Linked DNA regions of Cupriavidus taiwanensis LMG 19424. The protein of the gene in region 1 interacts with the protein of each later gene in a pairwise test. Links are inferred from orthologs where the notes say so. Each region holds a gene or a part of one and is shown in the gene's direction. Other genes may lie near its edges.

The links. The genes of interacting proteins can lie anywhere in the genome.
Region 2: the proteins of bioB (region 1) and RALTA_RS02110 interact in binary tests that used the Escherichia coli proteins (3 or more experiments, as listed by UniProt). The link is inferred for Cupriavidus taiwanensis LMG 19424 from one-to-one orthologs.

What each region holds. Positions count from the first base shown.
Region 1 is NC_010528.1:122,603-125,600, forward strand. The notes cover bases 27-2,952. They hold bioB (biotin synthase BioB), read left to right. Parts: upstream 27-941; coding sequence 942-1,964; downstream 1,965-2,952. Other genes in these bases: bioF (8-amino-7-oxononanoate synthase), read left to right, coding at 27-170; bioD (dethiobiotin synthase), read left to right, coding at 167-922; RALTA_RS00630 (acetyl/propionyl/methylcrotonyl-CoA carboxylase subunit alpha), read left to right, coding at 2,035-2,952. In the rest of the region: more of bioF, read left to right, coding at 1-26; more of RALTA_RS00630, read left to right, coding at 2,953-2,998. UniProt on the Escherichia coli protein: Catalyzes the conversion of dethiobiotin (DTB) to biotin by the insertion of a sulfur atom into dethiobiotin via a radical-based mechanism.
Region 2 is NC_010528.1:440,959-443,957, reverse strand. The notes cover bases 4-2,930. They hold RALTA_RS02110 (class II glutamine amidotransferase), read left to right. Parts: upstream 4-1,015; coding sequence 1,016-1,846; downstream 1,847-2,930. Other genes in these bases: gltK (glutamate/aspartate ABC transporter permease GltK), read right to left, coding at 2,659-2,930; RALTA_RS02105 (amino acid ABC transporter ATP-binding protein), read right to left, coding at 1,928-2,662; RALTA_RS02115 (tartrate dehydrogenase), read right to left, coding at 4-858. Outside these bases: more of RALTA_RS02115, read right to left, coding at 1-3; more of gltK, read right to left, coding at 2,931-2,999.

The sequences.
Region 1 (2,998 bases):
CGGCCGCGCTGGAGGCCGACGGCATCCGCGTCGGCGCGATCCGTCCGCCGACCGTGCCGGAGGGCACGGCGCGGCTGCGCATCACGCTGTCGGCGGCGCACACCGAGGCCGATGTGCGCCGCCTGCTCGAGGCGCTGAGCGCCGCGGTGGCGCAGCGGGAGGCCGCATGAACCCGCGCGCGCCCGCCTCTCTCGTGGCGCCCTTCGCCTGCTTTGTCACCGGCACCGATACCGGCGTCGGCAAGACCCACGCCAGCGCCACGCTGCTGCATGCGCTCCATGCCGCGGGCTACCGCACCGCCGGCATGAAGCCGGTCGCCAGCGGCAGCGAATGGCGTGACGGCCACTGGCACAACGACGACGTGGCGCAGCTGCGCGCCGCCAGCTCGGTCGCGGTGCCGCTGGGCCAGACCTGCCCGTTCCTGCTGCGCACGCCATGCGCGCCGCACCTGGCCGCCGCGCAGGAAGGCGTGCGCATCACGCGCGCGCCGATCCGCGATGCCTTCGACGCGCTGCGCCGCCAGGCCGATGCCGTGGTGGTCGAGGGCGTGGGTGGCTTCAACGTGCCGCTCGACGCCGGCGCGGTGCGCTGGAACACCGCCGATCTCGCCGTGATGCTGAGCGTGCCGGTGGTACTGGTGGTCGGCATCCGGCTCGGCTGCCTGAACCACGCCATGCTGACCGCCGAAGCCATCCGCGCGCGCGGCCTGCCGCTGGCCGGCTGGATCGCCAACCGGGTCGACCCGGACATGCTGCTGGCCGACGAGAACATCGCCACGCTCCATGCCGCGCTGGACGCGCCATGCCTGGGCGAGCTGCCCTGGCAACTGGGGCCCGCCGCCGCCGCCGACCGGCTCGACCTTGCGCCGCTGCTGGCCGCCGCCACCCGATACCAGGCCGAGGCCGCCGGCCTCGCTGCCTGAACACAACATTTCATCGATCATGACCCAAGCCCACACCGTTACCACCATCTCCGCCGAATCGCTGCGCCAGACCGCGCGCCCGCATGCCTTGCCCGACGACGCCAAGTGGCGCGTCGATGACGTGGCCGCGCTGTTCGCGCTGCCGTTCAACGACCTGCTGTTCCGCGCCCAGCAGGTGCACCGCGAACACTTCGATGCCAACACCGTGCAGCTGTCGACGCTGCTGTCGATCAAGACCGGCGGCTGCGAGGAGGATTGCGGCTACTGCCCGCAGAGCGCGCACCACGACGCCGGCGTGAAAGCCGAAAAGCTGATGGCGCTGGAGGAGGTGCTCGACGCCGCGCGCGCGGCCAAGGCCAATGGCGCCACGCGCTTCTGCATGGGCGCGGCCTGGCGCAGCCCCAAGGACCGCCACCTGGAGCCGGTGATGGACATGGTGCGCGAGGTCAAGGCGATGGGCCTGGAGACCTGCGTCACGCTGGGCATGCTCAAGGCAGAGCAGGCGCAGCAGCTCAAGGAAGCCGGCCTGGACTACTACAACCACAACCTCGATACCTCGCCCGAGTTCTACGGCAAGATCATCACCACGCGTACCTACCAGGACCGGCTCGACACCATCGGCTATGTGCGCGACGCCGGCATCAACGTCTGCTGCGGCGGCATCGTCGGCATGGGCGAGTCGCGCGAGGCGCGCGCGGGCCTGATCGCGCAGCTCGCCAACATGGACCCGTATCCGGAATCGGTGCCGATCAACAACCTGGTGCAGGTCGAGGGCACGCCGCTGGCCGGCACCGAGGCGCTGGACCCGTTCGAATTCGTGCGCACCATTGCCGTGGCGCGCATCACCATGCCGCGCGCCATGGTGCGCCTGTCGGCCGGCCGCGAGGCCATGGACGAAGCGCTGCAGGCGCTGTGCTTCATGGCCGGCGCCAATTCGATCTTCTACGGCGAAAAGCTGCTGACCACCGGCAACCCGCAGGCCGACCGCGACCGCGCGCTGCTGGCCCGCCTCGACATCCGCGCCGAGGGCTACGCGGGATGATGTGACAGGAAAGTGCCCGCTGGACGGCGCGCCGCCGTAATATCCCGGTTAGGGATAACAAGGAGGGCGCATGTTCAACAAGATCCTGATCGCCAACCGCGGTGAAATCGCCTGCCGCGTGGCCGCCACCTGCCGCCGGCTGGGCATCCGCACCGTCGCGGTGTATTCCGATGCCGACGCGGAGGCGCGCCACGTCGCCTTCTGCGACGAGGCCGTGCATATCGGCGGCGCCGCCGCGCGCGACAGCTACCTGCGCGCCGACCATATCATCGAGATGGCGAAGGAGACCGGCGCCCAGGCCATCCACCCGGGCTACGGCTTCCTGTCCGAGAACGAAGCCTTCGCCGAGGCCTGCGCCGCGGCGGGGCTGGTCTTTATCGGCCCGCCGGCGTCCGCCATCCACGCGATGGGCAGCAAGAGCGCGGCCAAGCAGCTGATGGAAAAGGCGTCGGTGCCGCTGGTGCCCGGCTACCACGGCGAGGACCAGGACCCGGCGCTGCTGCGCCGCGAGGCCGACCGCATCGGCTACCCGGTGCTGCTCAAGGCCAGCGCGGGCGGCGGCGGCAAGGGCATGCGCGTGGTCGAGTCCGGCGACGGCTTCGAGGCCGCGCTGGCGTCGGTCAAGCGCGAGGCGTCTGCCAGCTTCGGCGACGACAAGGTGCTGGTCGAGAAGTACCTGACGCGCCCGCGCCATATCGAGATCCAGGTGTTCGCCGACACCCACGGCAACTGCGTCTACCTGTTCGAGCGCGACTGCTCGGTGCAGCGGCGCCACCAGAAGGTGCTGGAGGAAGCGCCGGCGCCGGGCATGACCGAGGAACGCCGCCGCGCCATGGGCGAAGCGGCGGTGGCCGCGGCCAAGGCGGTGGGTTACGTCGGGGCGGGCACGGTCGAGTTCATCGCCAACCAGAACGGCTCGTTCTACTTCATGGAGATGAACACGCGCCTGCAGGTCGAGCATCCGGTGACCGAGATGATCACCGGGCAGGACCTGGTCGAATGGCAGCTGCGCGTTGCCGCCGGCGAGCCGTTGC
Region 2 (2,999 bases), 320 kb from region 1 along the record:
CGGGGCCGAGCCGTGCACCGGCTCGAACAGGCTGGGGAAGGTGCGGTCCGGATTGATGTTGCCCGACGGCGCGATGCCGATGGTGCCAGTGCAGGCCGGGCCCAGGTCGGACAGGATATCGCCGAACAGGTTGCTCGCCACCACCACGTCGAACCAGTCCGGATGCTGGACGAAATGCGCGGTGAGGATGTCGATGTGGTACTTGTCGACCTTGATGCCAGGATAATTCGCCGCCATCGCCTCGACCCGCTCGTCCCAGTACGGCATCGTGATCGAGATGCCGTTGGACTTGGTCGCCGAGGTCAGGTGCTTTTTCGGACGCTTCTGGGCCAGTTCAAAGGCGAACTTCAGGATGCGGTCGACGCCGGTGCGGCTCATCACCGTTTCCTGCACCACGATCTCGCGCTCGGTGCCGGGGAACATGCGCCCGCCGATGCTGGAATACTCGCCCTCGGTGTTCTCCCGCACCACGTAGAAATCGATGTCGCCGGGCTGGCGGCCGGCCAGCGGGCTGCGGATGCCCGGCATCAGCCGCACCGGGCGCAGGTTCACGTACTGGTCGAACGAGCGGCGGAACTGCAGCAGCGAACCCCACAGCGAGACATGGTCGGGCACCGCGTCAGGCCAGCCGACCGCGCCGAAATAGATGGCGTCGTACTTGACCAGCGTGTCGAACCAGTCGTCCGGCAGCATCTTGCCGTGGCGGGCGTAATAGTCGCAGCTGGAAAAATCGAAATGATCCCACTGGAAGTCGATGCCGAAGCGGCGCGCCGCGGCGTCCATCACCCGGATGCCCTCGGGCATGACTTCCGTGCCGATTCCGTCTCCGGGAATTACGGCAATCTTGTATTGACTCATCGTTCTCGGGATTGCTAGCAGGTATGGCGACGCCCATGGCTGGCCCATTGGCACCGCACGGGAGCGCCCGCGGGTTGCTTGGCAGCGGCGCGGGGGCGCGGGATAATGTCTGCATTTTATTGCAAAGCGGCAGCCCGCTGCCGACCGGTGCCCCGATATGTGCCAGTTGCTAGGCATGAACTGCGCCACGCCGACCGACGTGACGTTCTCCTTCACCGGCTTCGCCGCCCGCGGCGGCGTGACCGACCACCACGCCGACGGCTTCGGCGTCGCCTTCTTCGAGGACAAGGCCTGCCGCCTGTTCATCGACAACCAGTCCGCCGGCACGTCGCCGGTGGCCGACCTGATCAAGCGCTATCCGATCAAGTCGAAGAACGTCATCTCGCATATCCGCAAGGCCACGCAGGGCACTGTGCTGCTGGAGAACTGCCACCCGTTCATGCGCGAGCTGTGGGGCCGGCACTGGATCTTTGCCCACAACGGCGACCTGCACGGCTTCACCCCGTTCCTGTCCGGCGTCTACCAGCCGGTGGGCGATACCGACAGCGAGCTGGCCTTCTGCACACTGATGCAGGGCCTGCGCAAGCGTTTCCCGGGCTCGCAGCCGCCGCTGAACGAGCTGGGGCATGCGCTGGCCGACATCACCCGCGAAATCACGCTGCACGGCGTGTTCAACTACCTGCTGTGCAACGGGCAGGCGCTGTTCGCCCACTGCTCGACCCGCCTCTACTACATCGTGCGGCAATGGCCGTTCTCGACCGCGCACCTGATCGACGCCGACCTGTCGATCGATTTCGCCCAGGTCACCACGCCGGACGACCGCGTCGCCGTGATCGCCACCGCGCCGCTGACCGACAACGAGACCTGGACCCAGTTCGCCCCGGGCGAGCTGATCATGTTCGAGGACGGGCGCCCGACCATGACGCTGAGCGTGCCGATCCCGCCCGAGGTGCAGGCCAAGAACGCGGCCAATACTGCCTGTACCTGAGCGGCCTGCACCGGAGCAGATCCGCGCCAGGAAAAAAGGGACGCCGAAGCGTCCCTTTTTTTTCATGAGTGGGCAATCCGCTCAGTGATGCAGGATCTTCGACAGGAACTGGCGCGCGCGCTCCGAACGGGCGTCGATATTGCCGAAGAACTCTTCCTTGTCGGCGTCCTCGACGATCTTGCCCTGGTCCATGAAGATCACGCGGTTGGCCACCTTGCGCGCGAAGCCCATTTCGTGGGTCACGCACATCATGGTCATGCCTTCCTGCGCCAGCTGAACCATCACGTCCAGCACTTCGTTGACCATTTCCGGGTCCAGCGCGGAGGTGGGCTCGTCGAACAGCATGCAGATCGGGTCCATCGACAGCGCACGTGCAATTGCCACGCGCTGCTGCTGGCCGCCCGACAGCTGGCCGGGGTACTTGTCGGCCTGGCTCTTCAGGCCCACGCGCTCGAGGTACTTCAGGCCCTTGGCCATGGCCTCGTCCTTCGAACGGCCAAGTACCTTCATCTGCGCGATGGTCAGGTTCTCGGTGATCGACAGGTGCGGGAACAGCTCGAAGTTCTGGAACACCATGCCCACGCGCGAACGCAGCTTGGGCAGGTTGGTCTTGGGATTGCCCACCGAAGTGCCGTCGACCAGGATGTCGCCCTTCTGGAACGGCTCCAGCGCGTTGACGGTCTTGATCAGCGTGGACTTGCCCGAACCCGACGGGCCGCACACCACCACCACTTCACCCTTGGCAACCTTGGTGGTGCAATCGGTCAGCACCTGGAAGGAGCCGTACCACTTGGAAACGTTATTGATTTCGATCATACAGCCACCTTTTTCTGGTAACGCTTGACCAGCAGCGAAGCGGAAAAACAAATGATGAAGTACACCAGGCCGGCGAACAGCAGCATCTCGACGATACGGCCGTCGCGCTCGCCGATGCCGTAGGCCTGGCCGAAGAAGTCCGCCAGCGCGCTCACGTACACCAGCGACGTATCCTGGAACAGGATGATGCCCTGGGTCAGCAGCAGCGGCACCATGTTGCGGAACGCCTGCGGCAGGATCACCAGCCGCATCGACTGCCCATAGGTCATGCCCAGGGCCTGCGCGGCAAACATCTGTCCGCGCGACACGCTCTGGATGCCCGCCCGGATGATCTCGG